3 regions of the Jeotgalibacillus malaysiensis genome follow, and region 2 is predicted to be linked to each of the others. Evidence: riboswitches for the same ligand, from Rfam matches in the RefSeq annotation. Region 2 holds a riboswitch; each other region holds the start of a gene.
What was found. A riboswitch is a leader RNA that binds a small molecule or an ion and turns the genes downstream of it on or off. The one in region 2 is predicted to bind S-adenosylmethionine.
Positions count from the first base shown of each region.

Region 1 (5,011 bases), 1.3 Mb from region 2:
TGCTGGAGAAGATCCTGCTCAAAATTGGTCGAGATACTCATACAAAGCGCCTCCTAGTAATTTGTAAGTTCTTCTAGTGAAACAAATGTCGGAATCATTCCACCGTTATATTCGTCCTCAATGAATTGTGCAACATCTTCCTGCTGATAAAGCTCTCCAATACGCTGATACACTTCATTGTCCTGATCTTCAGTACGGCTTGCGATGATATTAATGTAAGGTGTTGCTGTATCACTTTCACGGAAAATCGAGTCGTCAACAGGACTGAACCCTGCATCCACTGCAATCCCGTTATTAATAATTGATGCATCTACATCAGGCAATACGCGCGGTGTCTGACCTGCAACGATCGGTTCGAGTGTGATGTTTTTCGTGTTTTCTGTAATATCTTCAGGTGTGCCTGTTAAACCGGCATCATCGCTTAGTTCAATCAAGCCTGATTCTTCAAGAAGCAGTAGTGCACGTCCCAGGTTTGTCGCTTCATTTGGTACGGCAATGGTTGCGCCATCCGGTAATTCTTCTACAGAATCAACTTTTTCTGAATATAGCGCCATTGGTGCAATTACTGTAGAAGCAATTGGTGAAAGATCCAGTTCACGGTCCTCAATGAATTCATCGAAATAAGAGATTGTCTGGAAAGCGTTAAGATCAATGTCTTCTTCAGCTAACGCAATATTTGGCTGCACATAATCCGAGAAGCTGACAATTTCGATTTCAATATCTTCTTCTGCAGCTTTTTCAGCGACAAAATCCCAGATGCGCGTATCTGATCCGCTGACTCCGATTGTGACTGTTTCGCTGTCACCGCCGCATGCTGCGAGAAGTGTAGCTGTTGATGCAAGTACAAGTGTTCCAATTGTTTTTTTCATGTTGATTTCCTCCAATTAACTACGTCTGATTTTTTTAGATACGATATTTCCTGTTGTCTGAAGACCCTGAACCATCACGACCAGTATGCCGACTGTGATCAGCATCACGGCTGTATCAAAACGCTGGTAACCATATGTGATTGCCAGATCTCCAAGACCTCCGCCACCAACGGCTCCAGCCATCGCAGATGCGCCGACTAGTCCGACCGTTGCAATCGTGAGTGCCAGTACAAGTGAACTGAGTGCTTCCGGAATTAAAAATTTGAAAATAATCTGCCCCGGAGTTGCACCCATTGCTTCAGCAGCTTCAATGACACCTTTGTCTACTTCAAGCAGTGAGTTTTCAATCAGTCTTGCAATGTAAGGTCCTGCATAAAAGACAAGGGGCACAATTGCTGCAGCTGTACCAATTGAAGTCCCGACAATTAATCTTGTAATCGGTATGATGGCAACCATCAGGATAATAAATGGAACTGATCTGAATACGTTAATGACTGCATTTAAAACATTAAAGACAGCCAGGTTTTCAAGTAAATGTCCTTTTCGCGTCACAACAAGCAGAATGCCGAGCGGGAAGCCGATCAGTGATGAGAAAAGGAGTGAAAATCCAACCATCGCAAGTGTTTCCCACAGTGCTTCAATAATCTGATCTGTATTAACCAGCATGCTGTGCCACATCCTTTACATAAACGTTTTCCTGTTGAATATAGTGAAGTGCTTTCTGGATATCAGACTGCCTGCCATCAAACTCAACAATGAGGTTGCCAAATGGAATTTCCTGCAGCTCAGTGATATTGCCAAAGAGCACATTTACATCAAGGTTAAATTGTCTCGAGACCCGTGAAAGGAGTGGAGACCCGGTAGATTGACCGGTATATTGAATCCGGTACACATTTTTAAAGTTCTTTTTCTCCAGTTCCTTCACAATGCTGTCAGGCAGTTGGTCGTTCATCACTGACCGGACAAAACGTTTCGTTGTCGGATGCTGAGGGTTTGTGAATACCTCAAACACTGTGCCTTTTTCTTTAATAATTCCTTCTTCGATGACGGCAACTTTATCACAAATCTCACGGATCACTGTCATTTCATGTGTAATGATTAAGATCGTAATGTTGTACTCTTTGTTGATTTTTTTTAACAGATCCAGAATAGACTGTGTCGTCTGTGGATCGAGTGCCGATGTTGCTTCATCGCATAAAAGAATGGATGGATTCGTTGCAAGTGCACGGGCGATTCCGACACGCTGCTTTTGACCGCCTGATAATTGATCAGGATATTGATCTGCTTTATCTGCAAGTCCAACAAATGCGAGTAATTCCTCAACACGTTCACGAACCTTTTCTTTCGGCTCGCGTGTCAGTAAAAGGGGAGTAGCCACATTGTGGTACACCGTTTTGGAATTCAGCAGGTTGAAATGCTGGAAGATCATCCCGATATCTTTTCTAATCGTTCTGATTTCCTGTTTTGAATGCTGATTTAAGTCTTTTCCATGGATCAACACTCTTCCTTCTGATGGTTGTTCAAGCCAGTTTACGCAGCGAATCAGTGAGCTTTTTCCGGCCCCGCTGAAGCCAATCACCCCATAGATTTCCCCTGTTTCCACTGTAAGGTCAATTCCTTTTAACGCATGAACCGCTTCTTCGCCTTCACCATACGTTTTCTTCACATTCTCAAACTGTATCATCGGAATCCTCCTTTAAATATAAGTTAACTGGGAAATTTAATCGGATTTAATCAAATATCCTTCCCCGGCAAGTGTTTAAGGAATAAAAAAACCTCTTCCTGATAAACAAGAAGAGGCTGCATAACGCAAACACTCTTCTCATCTATCAGGCATAACGCCTGCTGGAGTTGGCACGGTGCTTACTAAGTAAGTCCGCTGCCGAGGTATCAAAGGGCCAGTCCCTCCACCTCTCTGGATAAGAAGAAATCGTTCTATTCAAATGATGTTCCTTACTTTACTATGCTGGAAAAGGGAAGTCAATAGATGTGAAGAATATTATTTTTAAAAAGTTTTTATAGTAAAATTTTCACAAACACTTAGATTAAAGAATTAAGTGCATAATGATCTATCTATACAGTAAATAATTGTGGCCAAAAACATAGAAAATTAATTGTTCAAGGTGAGGAGGAGTAAAATTGATTAAATGTATGATATTTGATTTTGATGGCCTGGTATTTGATACAGAGACTAGTGAAATTGAATCATTTAAAAAGCTGTACAGAAAATATCAGCTAACGTTCCCTATTGAAAAGTGGATGGAGGGGATCGGAAGCACTTTGAAGTTTGATCCATATGAATCCCTTATGTTGAGCTTTCCGGAAGTTAATAGAGAAGCGTCTCACTACACTCTGATTTTTCTCAAATTAGAACTTGTTTCTTACATACACAAGCTCAAACCGCTCACAAACCAACATGATATCTTCCGTATACGCAAGTCCGACCTCACTCAATTCTTTTCTGAAAAAGCGCTCATGTGCTTCTTTCCAGTAGCTGTACGTTCTGTCACCTTCACCCTCTGCAATTGCAAATTCTTCAGGGACTTCATTCATTGGCATAAGATCCACCTGAGATGTGCGGATAATTGCTAAAGGCTCATCCTTACTGCTGAGAATAATGCTGTAATCATCTACTGCCGGCAGCGGTTCATTCTCAAGTTCATAGAAAATAAGGCCCGAGCAGGTTGCTGTTTTGATCCCGTCAATAACTAACTTCGCCAGGTAATCAGGTGTCTCACCAAATTGCCAGGCAGTCACTGATGATGGCTGTTTTTTACACTGAGCGATCCAAAAATCATTCCAGTATTTCATTGATGCTGCATTCATATTCATTCTCCTAAAATTTCAACATTCAGATTAATTATAGCATTATAATGTTAATCGCGTTTTGGGGACAGGCTTGAAAAGCTTCAGGTGAAATCTGTCCCTGCCGTGTACATATGATGTGCACACTAACCTCCGTCCCCAGTATGCACATGAATACTCATCAGTGCACATGTTCCTTCTGATGACAGCACATCACCGTCTCATCATGCGGATGCGCCTCATCCTCAAGCTGAATGGTCACGTGACCGATCTTTTCATGAGCAAGTTTATGTTCAATTTCCCGCAGCAGCTCCTGACATTCATTGATGGAAAGGGTGCCGTCTACAACTGCGTGGCAGGAGAGGGCGTTATTGCCGCTTGTGATTGACCAGACGTGCAGGTCATGGATGTCTTTGATCCCGCTGACACTATTAATTGTTGCAATCACCTGCTCCAGGTCAACATTTTCAGGTGTGCCCTCCATCAGGACGTGGATGGAATCCTTCGACACGCGCCAGCCGCTGATACATACAAGCACTGCGACAATCACGCTTGCAAGAGGGTCTGCCCAGCCCCAATTAAAGAAAATAATCAGCAGAGCGGCTGTCACAGCACCGACTGATCCAAGCAGGTCACCAAGCACATGAAGAAATGTGGCACGGAGATTCAGGTTATCTTTTGTATCACCTTTACGCATCAGCAGCCATGCCACTACAACGTTGACAACCAGCCCAAGTGTAGCAATAACCAGCATTCCTGTTGACGCAATTTCCGGCGGATTACTAAAACGCTGAAAAGCCTCATAAAAAATATAGAGTGCAATCAGTACGAGTGTTACACCGTTAAATACAGCCGCTAAAATTTCAAAACGTTTGTATCCATATGTTTTATGACGGTCAGCCGCTCTTTCTCCAAGTGTAAAAGCAAGCAGTCCAACACCGAGTGAAATTGAATCACTCAGCATATGGCCGGCATCTGAAAGAAGGGCGAGACTATTTGTCAGAACCCCCCCGATAGCTTCGATAATCATGAAGCTTGTTATGATGATAAAGCTGATTAACAATGCTTTTTTATTCGATGTATGCGCATGATCATGTCCGTGTCCCATTATCATTCCTCCATCATACTTAATGGCGAGCGTGCTTAATCATCTGTTCAAGTATATTCATTACATGTTCGTCATCATGTGAATAATATAAGGTCGTGCCTTCACGGCGATACTTTACGAGCCTGAGGTTTTTTAAAAATCTCAGCTGATGTGAGACAGTCGATTGCTTCAGACTCAATGCTTCAGAAATGCCGTTTACTGAGTATTCATTCACAAAAAGCAGGTGCAG
Region 1 covers NZ_CP085252.1:960,780-965,790, forward strand. The annotation lists gene LG330_RS05475 (M20 family metallopeptidase) at 1-41, opposite strand, end outside; gene LG330_RS05480 (MetQ/NlpA family ABC transporter substrate-binding protein) at 54-869, opposite strand; gene LG330_RS05485 (methionine ABC transporter permease) at 885-1,535, opposite strand; gene LG330_RS05490 (methionine ABC transporter ATP-binding protein) at 1,525-2,553, opposite strand; SAM riboswitch class I at 2,689-2,795, opposite strand; gene LG330_RS05495 (ASCH domain-containing protein) at 3,237-3,695, opposite strand; gene LG330_RS05500 (cation diffusion facilitator family transporter) at 3,856-4,782, opposite strand; gene LG330_RS05505 (ArsR/SmtB family transcription factor) at 4,802-5,011, opposite strand, start outside.
Region 1: another riboswitch for S-adenosylmethionine. It lies ahead of LG330_RS05490 (methionine ABC transporter ATP-binding protein); the one in region 2 lies ahead of LG330_RS16745 (2,3-diketo-5-methylthiopentyl-1-phosphate enolase).

Region 2 (5,011 bases):
GAGCAATGTTCATCGCATGGATGCGGCCAGGTGATTCGAATTGTATTTCCCGAAAAATCACTACCGTTGCAGTAAAGCTGATTTTCAAGGTCATATGGTTTTAGCATAGGCTTTACGAAAAAGTCGATGCCGCCGCTGACGATGTTCAGGGGAACATTTTCCTTTCTTGTATAGCTGACAAAATCCCTGAATCCTTCCCGAATTTTCGCTGTTTCGACAACGTATTGAATGATCTCGTCTTTTAATGAAGAAGGGAGGGTTGCGAACATTTTTCCTACACCTTCACGGATCGATATTTCCTGGGAAAGAATCTGATCTTTAATCGGCTCCCAGCCCGGTGGATCAAAGTGCTGCATGATGGAAATAATGTTGTCGGATTTTGTAATCGTGCCATCAAAGTCACAAAAAATTACGCTCGGCATGCGCTCACCCCCACAATGCAAGTGCCTTTTCAAGCTCGGCTGATTTAGCAGCAGCGTCTTCTAAAGTGCCGCCGGCCTGCACTTCAGCGATCGCATCACGGAACGCTTTAGCCCCGGCTGCCGCACCACCCGGATGACCATGGATCCCGCCGCCTGCATTAATAATGGAGTCTTTACCGAAGTCCTCAATCAACTGAGGCACTAACCCCGGGTGAATACCTGCTGATGGCACAGGGAATGCACGCTTCAGGCGGCTGTCAGAGGTAAGTGCATCTCTGATTGCAAATGTCTCAGCTTTTTCCATCGCCACACTGCCATATGGAGAAGGGAATAGCACGAAATCTGCACCCGCGAGACGAAGCAGTTTACCGAGCAGCACCTGATTAGAAATCCCGTAAAGCGGTGAAGCCGTAAAAGCGCCGGATACAGCAGGATGCGCCATAATCGGTACATCGATATACGGATCCTCAGCCAGACTCTGCAGTGTATCAAGCCCGTAAGCGAATACGTTAAACAGAAGTGCATTTGCGCCCAGCGAAACTGCTTTTCGTGCCTTTTCTTTTAAATCAAATGTTCTTCCTGAAAGATTCACTGCATATAACGTGCGGTGACCTGTGCGCTCATATTCTTCATTCAGCACCTTCACACCACGGCGGATCCGATCCTCAAAAGGTGTGAGCGGATTATCAAATAAAATCTCATCATCCTTTACAAGGTCAACGCCACCTGCAGCCTGTGCGCGCAATTGTTCTTCAAAAAGATCTGTTCCACGTCCGATCATGCCCTTAAAAATACTCATCAGCAGCGGGCGATCGTGTACGCCAAGCTTATTTCTGATTGATTCAATCCCGAACTGTGGACCGGGGAACTGCTGCTCAAGTGCTTCATCAAGTTCAATATCAACAAGCTTTACTTCACCATCAAGTGAAAGCTTTCCAAAAATTGTGGTCAGGATTGCCGGAATATCAGCACTGAAATTTGCTGCCGGATAGGCGATTTTAATCAGTCCAGCCTTACGCTCACCTAAGTGGCCGGCTGCTGCTGAAGGTGACGTTTCACTGACAGCAACAACCTCACCCTTATGCTTTTTCAATTGCTCCTGATCAACCGCCGGCAGGTCCGTCCATGAACCGACCGTCAGTCCAAGTGCGATAGACTCAGCCTTTTTATCTAAATTTCCTTTTGCATCATGTACAAGATAAGTCGCTGTAATTTTTGACATTATAGACATCCTTTCAAAAAACAGAAATGAAAAATCCGCTCCCAAAGAGGAAGCGGACATCTAAATGAACGTTCTTCCTCTTATCCTTCAGCTGTCGCTGTGAGAATTAGCACCTTGAATCAGCGGTAAATCGCTGAAACAGGTTGCCGGGTTTCATCGGGCTCGCCCCTCCACCTGCTCTTTATAAGAGTTTATACGTATTCGGTTGGTTTTAAAATCATGTACCGAATTATGTCAGAGATCTTCAAAAACGTCAAGCCGATTTTTCAGAAAATTATATTATTGTGCTTTTAGTTTATGAGTAATATTGTGTTTGTCTCATATAATTTGGCGGGTGATTTCCGCTTCAGGGGGACGCTTTCCGCGGCCGGGCGGTGAGCCCGCAGGCTTCGCCATGCTCTGTCTCACCTGTCCCTTCCTGCCACAGGAGTCGCCCCCTTACGCTCCAATCACTCGCTGTGCAGATATCAAGAATTTTTTACAAACTAAAAAGTATGAGAAATAATTGATCAACCAACTATATATACTTTTTAAAGATAACTAAGCTGTTGACCGGAGTGTAAGGCGGCGACTCCGGGACGATTAGTGGGAAGCTGAGACCCCGCAAAGCGAAGCTTGAGGAGGCTCAGCAACCACCGTCCGGAAAGCGTCCGCCTGAAACGCAGGTCAACAGCGGTTCCCAGAAGCCCTCAAAAATAATTTTTAAAAAACTCATTGACAAAACGTCACTCTATTCCGTAAACTTGCAATTATGAATTCGAAATAACCAATAACAACCAACTACATATACCACTCTTATCGAGAGTTGGCTGAGGGAATTGGCCCTATGAAGCCCGGCAACCGGCCCGCTGTATACATTCAGCAGGGACACGGTGCTACATCCAACAGACGTAATGGTCTGAGAGATAAGAGGTCGAATCAGTCTAATTCTGCCTCTTTCTATCTTAGAAAGGGGCTTTTTATTGTTTAAAAAGGAGCGTGAAACAATGGGTAAGGCAGAACGGTTGAAAAAAGCACGGCCGCCGGTACAGAAAAATACACACGAGGGCAGACTCCCGCCAGGTCAAACGCTGACAGAAAAATTTCCGATTCTGCATGAAGGCGAGGTCCCTGAATACAATCTTGCTACATGGGATTTCACGCTGTTTGGTGAAGGTGTAACTAAAAAGAAATTCACATATGACGAGCTCATGCAGCTGCCGCAGACGACGGTTGTAAAAGATATTCACTGCGTCACAAGGTGGTCGCGATTTGATAATGCTTTTACAGGCGTCACAATCAGAGATCTGCTGAAAGACTTTGAAATTCCTGAAGGCACGAAGCACGTTATGATTTATGGAGATCATGATTATGAAGCCAACTTACCACTTGAGGATCTATTAAAAGATGACATTCTGCTCGCTCACTCCTTTGAAGGAAAGCCGCTGACAGCGAAGCATGGTTATCCATTCAGACTGGTCGTACCGCATCTGTATTTCTGGAAGAGTGTGAAGTGGATCAGAGGAATCGAGTTTTTACAGGAAGACCGCCCGGGGTTCTGGGAGCGTAACGGATTCCATAATTACGGTGAAGTATTCAGAGAAGAACGTTTTTCAGGAGAGGACTTAGACATTCCTAAAGATGAGTGGCATAAAAAAGAATTCGATTAAAGGAGAGGAACGTTAATGACAAATGTACGTGAGCATGTGTATGAACCATTTACTGATCAGAGTGTCCTCGTTTATTTAAAAAATAAGGGACTCATCACTGATAAAGAGCAGGTAACGTGTAACGAAGTTGGAGACGGGAATCTGAACTACGTGTTTATTGTGAAGGATCTGAAAACTGACAAATCACTCGTTGTGAAGCAGGCGCTGCCTTATGCAAAGGTTGTCGGTGAAAGCTGGCCGCTCTCGCTAGACCGTGCACGCATTGAACGTCAGGCACTGCAGGAAGCAGCAAAATATGTACCGGCGCTTGTACCGGAAGTATTTGATTATGACGATGACTATGCAGTAACGGTGATGGAGGACCTGTCAGATCATGTGATTCTCAGAAAAGGACTGCTTGAAGGGAACTTCTACCCCCACATTTCAGCACATATTGGCTCATACCTTGCAGAAAATCTGTTCAACGCCTCTGATGAAGCACTTGGACCGGTTGAAAAGAAAAAGCTTGCACGCCAGTTTGTAAATCCTGACCTGTGTGACATTACTGAAAAGCTCGTTTTCACAGATCCTTATCAAAATGCTGAATCGAATTCCTACCCTGAAAGCCTTCAGGAAGTAGTGGAGTCACTGTGGCAGGACGATCGTCTAATCTTTGAAGTCGCAAAATTGAAAAAACAATTCCTCACTGAAGGAGAAACATTGCTTCACGGAGACCTTCATACAGGCAGTGTGTTTGTAACGGAGGAGTCTACAAAAGTGATTGACCCTGAATTTGCATTTTATGGTCCGGCAGGATTTGATATCGGTGCATTCATTGCCAACCTGACGCTCAACTATATCGCACAACAGGAAAGAGCGGATGAAAATAAGCGTACTGAAATCAGTGAGTACCTGCTTGAGGCAATTGAACAGACGTGGGCAGTATTTGAAAAGCGCTACCGCGAGCTGCTGCTTGAAAAAGGGTTTGAAGAAAGACAGCGCACTGATCAGTATGCAGATTATGTGCTTGAAAAGATCTGGCAGGATACGCTCGGATTTGCCGGCTGTAAAACGATCCGACGAATCATCGGACTGGCGCACGTTGAAGATATCGATGGAATTGAAGACGAAGCGGGCAGACTGCAGGCGCAGCAGCGTGCGATTGAAACTGGCAGATCACTGATTTTTAACCGTACAGTATGGCGTTCACCGAAAAGCCTGACTGCTTATCTGAAGGGGCTGGCAAAATGACAAACTTTATTAAACCGGTCATCTGGGAAGGCGGTGCGATCCGTCTGTTGAATCAGCAGAAGCTTCCCGGAGAAGTGGAATATATCTTTTTAAAAACGATTGAAGATGTATGGGACAGCATTACGCAATTAAAAGTAAGAGGCGCGCCTGCAATCGGTATTACTGCTGCTTATGGCCTTGCTTTATGGGCAAAAACCAGCGGGCTGACTGAGCCAGGTTTGTTAAAAGCAGAACTTGCTGTAAAAGCAGCTTATCTCAATTCATCCCGCCCGACTGCTGTCAATCTTTCCTGGGCGCTTCAAAGATTACTGAAATCAACTGAAGAAGAAAACTCTGCTGCAAAAGTGATTGAGCGTCTTGAAACAGAAGCGATCCTGATTCAGCAGCAGGATGAGGAAACGTGTAAGCGCATTGGGGAGTACGGCTTTTCGCTGCTTCCTGATCATGCAACGGTTCTCACGCACTGCAACACTGGCGCAATTGCAACG
Region 2 covers NZ_CP085252.1:3,220,838-3,225,848, reverse strand. The annotation lists gene LG330_RS16750 (2-hydroxy-3-keto-5-methylthiopentenyl-1-phosphate phosphatase) at 1-422, opposite strand, end outside; gene LG330_RS16745 (2,3-diketo-5-methylthiopentyl-1-phosphate enolase) at 427-1,644, opposite strand; SAM riboswitch class I at 1,722-1,834, opposite strand; SAM riboswitch class I at 2,437-2,556, shown strand; gene LG330_RS16740 (sulfite oxidase-like oxidoreductase) at 2,631-3,293, shown strand; gene mtnK (S-methyl-5-thioribose kinase) at 3,309-4,523, shown strand; gene mtnA (S-methyl-5-thioribose-1-phosphate isomerase) at 4,520-5,011, shown strand, end outside.

Region 3 (5,011 bases), 970 kb from region 2:
CATGGGCAAACGCCTGTGTAAATGCAATCACTGCAAATTTTGATGCGGCATAGGCAGTATTTCCGTGTGTGGCTCGAAGACCCGACAGTGAAGATACATTGACGACAGCACCTGCCTCCGCATTTTTCATTTCAGGGTAGACGAGCTGCGTGAGTGCAACTGTTGAAAAGTAGTTCAGCTCCATTACCTTTCGCATATCGTCTTCAGACAGATCTTCAACTGGTCCTCCTCCTGAAATGCCGGCTGAATTGACGAGTCCCGTAACCGGTCCTGCATGCTCTTTTGCTTTTTGAAGCAGTCTTTCTCTATCTTCAGATTCGTTCAGATCTGCCGAGACAATCAGCAGTTTCGCTTCGATTCCTGCTTCCTGGCATTCTTTTTTCAGGTCACCCAGTTTATCTTCATTACGCCCGGCAGCTGTGACTGCGGCACCTGTCTTCAGAGCTTCTATGACTGTATACCAGCCGATTCCGCCTGTTGCGCCTGTTACTAAAATATGCTGATCTTTCATTCCATCCTGTGCAAAAATCATTGGTCATCCTCCTAAAAAGTATTTAGAAGTCTTTACCACTGATTATTGAAGGCAAACAAAAACTGCACCCAATTTAAAGGTGCAGTTGTATTTGTTATACCTCAAGCGTCTGATACGCCCCTACTTTGTCGAGTGCCTGGCGCAGGTCAGCGAGGAGGTCTTCAGTGTCTTCCAAGCCGACTGAGAGGCGCAGGAGGCCTGATGTGATGCCGCGTGATTCACGCTCTGACTGCGGCATTGCAGCGTGGCTCATGGTGGCCGGATAAGAGAGGATTGATTCCACAGCCCCGAGACTGACTGCAAATACTGGAATTTTCATTGCTTCCACTAGTACGCCTGCACTTTTTTTGTCAGGCAATCTGAATGACAGCACAGCCCCCGCTCCCGTCGACTGTCGCTGGTGGATATGATACCCTGCGTGAAATGAAAAGCCCGGGTAATAAACTTCATCAATCAGCGGGTGGTGATGAAGAAATTGCGCAATCTCTCTCGCAGAATCAGATGACTGCTTCAGTCTGACGCTGAGTGTTTTTAATCCGCGCAGCAGCAGCCAGCTGTCCTGAACACCCAGGATTGAGCCAAATGAATTCTGAATGAATTTCAGCTGAGCAGCAATCTCCTCATCTTTTACAGCGGCAAGCCCTGCCACGACATCACTGTGACCTGACAGAAACTTTGTTGCACTGTGCAGGACGACATCCGCACCAAGATCAAGCGGTTTCTGATAAAGCGGCGTCATGAACGTATTATCTACAAATGTCAGACACCCGTGTGCTTTTGCCACTTTTGCCACGCCTTCAATATCCGTTATGTTGAGCGTTGGATTGGATGGCGTCTCCACGTAGATTACTTTTGTGTTCGGCTGAACATTGCGCGCTGTTTCATCAAGGTCAGTCATATCAATAAATGAGTGATCGATATTAAAGCGCGTCAGTACTTCTGTAATCATCCGGTACGTTCCCCCGTAGACATCCTTTGAGACGAGTACATGATCGCCTGCAGAAAGCAGCATAAAGGCAGAAGAGATCGCAGCCATGCCTGATGCAAAAGCAAAGCCTGAGTGACCATTTTCCAGATCAGCAATTGTATCTTCAAGTGCACCGCGCGTCGGGTTTCCTGAACGGCTGTAATCATAAGGACCGAATTCATCAATCGACTGCTGATGGTAAGTCGAGGAATAGTGTAAGGGAACATTCACAGCCCCTGTCTGCTTATCGATATATGATGGCTGATGCAATAGTTTTGTATCAAAATGATGTGTCATACATGATCTCCTCCTTTTCCGGCTGCTTCAAGCGCCTGTTTCAGATCAGTAATTAAGTCGTCAGGCTGTTCAATGCCAACAGAGAAACGCAGTAACCTGCTGCAGATCCCTTTATCCTCACGCTCTGCTTCAGGAATATCCGCATGGGTCTGGGTCGCAGGATACGTAATAAAGCTTTCAACACCGCCAAGACTTTCAGCAAATGAAATCACATTAATTGATCTTAAAAATGGATCAATCCACTCCGGGCGCTCCAGTCTGAATGAAACCATCCCGCCGATTCCCGGGTAAATGACGTCTGTGACCTGCGGCTGCGTTTCAAGAAAGGCTGCCACTGCAGCAGCATTCGTCTGATGACGGTCCATCCTGAGCGCAAGTGTCTTCATTCCCCGGATTAACAGCCATGAGTCTATTGGCGAGAGAACCGCTCCGGCTCCGTTGTGAATCGCAAAAAGCTTTTCACAAATCGTATCACCTCTAGCGGCAACCAGACCTGCCAGTACGTCATTGTGACCACCGAGGTATTTTGTTGCGCTGTGAATGACAATATCTGCGCCAAGTTCAATCGGCCGCTGCAGGTATGGCGTTAAAAAGGTATTGTCCACAATCAGGTGAATATCCTTGTCATGAGCAAAATCAGCAACCTGCCTGATATCGGTTATTTTCATCAGCGGGTTTGTCGGCGTCTCCACAAAGACGGCCTTCACCCGCTCCGTACAGGCCTGCAGGAGTTCATCAGGATTGTTTGTATCAACATATACGAACTCTATGCCATAATGCTCGCTGTAATGATCAAATAAGCGGTAAGTGCCTCCATATAGGTCATCAGAGGCAAGGATTGTATCTCCCGGTTTATATAAAGACAGTACCAGCTGTACGGCTGCCATCCCTGAACTTGTAGCAAATCCCTGGTCCGCGCCTTCAAGTGCTGCAATCCCTTCTTCAAGGATGGCTCTTGTCGGATTCTTCGTTCTCGTATAATCATAGCCGGTTGATTGTCCGAGCCCCTCATGTCTGTAGGCTGTTGATAAATAAATCGGTGGATTTACGGTTCCGGTTGATTCTTCACTTCTGTTTCCAAGCTGAGCAAGGATGGTTTGGATTGATGTCATAAAAAGCAGCTCCTTCAAAATCGTTCTGTATATACAGGAAAAGACCTTCTGATAAGAGAAGGTCTTTGAATACGTTCTTCTTATCTTCAGGCAGATCGCCTGCTGGAATTAGCACCGTGCACTGCCGGTTGCTGAAGTTTCAAAGGGCCAGTCCCTCCACTTCTCTTGATAAGTTATGAAATTGTCTGAAAATAATAGTTGTTGTATAGACTACATCATATTGAGTAAATGTGCAAGATTTTTCAGAAAAGAATTTGGAAAAGTGGTATGGATTTGTTGCCGGGACGCGAGAGGGGCGATGGAGACCGATGTGGCCTGAGATTAGGAGTATACGACCCGGGATTGGACGGACGTGACCCAACAAATGATGAATGTGATTCGAAATCACTGGCTTTGAAATCAATGTGACCGGGGATTCCGGGAACCTGAACCGGGATTCTCAGTAACTGACCCGAAATTTTCCGGATATGAACTGAAAACCGCGCTGCCCTTCCACTCTTTTTTCAAGCATCTCCCACCACTACAACCTCATAAAAACCGCACGCTGGTGTCAGACAGCGTGCAGCTAAGGGAGGGGGTGTCGCTTGATTGCCTACAGTGTAAAAAGCCGGTGCGAAACGACTGTTTACAGGCATTTATAATAAGTGCGACGTTTGATTTTTCAATTGAGAATGAATCTCATTATTATTGTATACACAATTCAAATCTTTGTCCAGTGTTTAATCAATCTTTTTTTCACCATGAACATTTAGAAATTTCTCAAGGATCGGCTGAAAGCGGTTATGACTTTGTTCGACGTAGCCCGGATCCGCTCTCGGTCCTTCCATGTCGACTGTTTTATCACGTTCTTCAATCTCCTGATCATCATGATCAATCAGGTTCTGAATACCTTCCACCGTCATTTCAGGGTGAAATTGAAATGCCAGAATATGATCAGTATAAAATCCCTGTACCGGGGTAATTTCAGATTTCCCAACCGGTTTTGTTCCTTTTGGCAGATCGTAAATATCACTGTGCCAGTGGAACATCGGGATGTTAAGCTGACCCACTTCAAAGTCTTCCAGAAATGAATTGTGCCAATTCAGTTCTGCCCACCCCATTTCATACTTAGGAAGAGTTGATACTTCGGTTCCGAGAATATGTGCAATCATTTGTGAACCAAGACAGATGCCTATGATTTTTCGTTCTTCATTAATTGCTTTTTCAATATAATCAACCTCTTTTTGCATCCAGTCAGTTTCAGGGAGCTCCTGTACGCTGTTTGGACCTCCTAAAACAACCAGCACATCGTTATCCTTCAGGACAGGATAATCATCCGGTTTTTTTGCATCTATATAATGAAGCTCACAGCCCCAGGCTTTTACCCACTCTTCCAGGTAACCTGCGTTGTCGTACCAGATATGCTGCAGACAAATAAATCTCATATTACATTCCTCTTTCCCATGACCTTAGCCATTAATGATTGGATGAACTTGCTGATGCAGCAGCACCGGCTGACATGGCAGCGAGTACTGCAGCCTGCTGAGCCTGCAGGATAGATTCGATCGTTGATGCAAGACCGACATCAAGCACATTATTTTCCTTGACTTTCTTTTGCAGAACAAACCGCACAGCTGTCATAAAGCACAGGTCTTTGTGCCATTTAAAACTTTTAATACTGATCAGCTGATCATAGGTTTCTTTTACTTCACTCAGCAGTGCTGAAGGTGTGCCGGCAAGGGCCAATACGCCGACAATTGGCAAGTGATTGCCACGCAATTTGATCTTGTTTGTCTTAAGATCATCAAGCCACGTGACTGTATTTTGTACGAGCAGCTGTCTGTTATCCTGCCGCCCGTATGTAAGGATTTGTGATAAGAACTGACGGTTGTTGCCTTTAGCCAGTACAATATGCAGCTGGTCATAGTAATAAGCCATATCATCAAGCAGTTCTTCCTCTTCCCCCTCTTCTTCAGCGAGAAGCACTGAGAGCGGGTAATCTTCATGGGACGTTAAGAAGAAGTGCTGCTTTTTCATTCCGCTGTACATGCTTTTAGCACGTTTTACATGCTCGTCTATCTCTTCTTCCGTAACGGAATCAAGCGATACATATAAAGCGTAGGC
Region 3 covers NZ_CP085252.1:602,924-607,934, reverse strand. The annotation lists gene LG330_RS03495 (SDR family NAD(P)-dependent oxidoreductase) at 1-532, opposite strand, end outside; gene metC (cystathionine beta-lyase) at 627-1,796, opposite strand; gene LG330_RS03485 (methionine biosynthesis PLP-dependent protein) at 1,793-2,908, opposite strand; SAM riboswitch class I at 2,986-3,083, opposite strand; gene LG330_RS03480 (type 1 glutamine amidotransferase) at 3,628-4,332, opposite strand; gene LG330_RS03475 (DUF4003 family protein) at 4,364-5,011, opposite strand, start outside.
Region 3: another riboswitch for S-adenosylmethionine. It lies ahead of LG330_RS03485 (methionine biosynthesis PLP-dependent protein); the one in region 2 lies ahead of LG330_RS16745 (2,3-diketo-5-methylthiopentyl-1-phosphate enolase).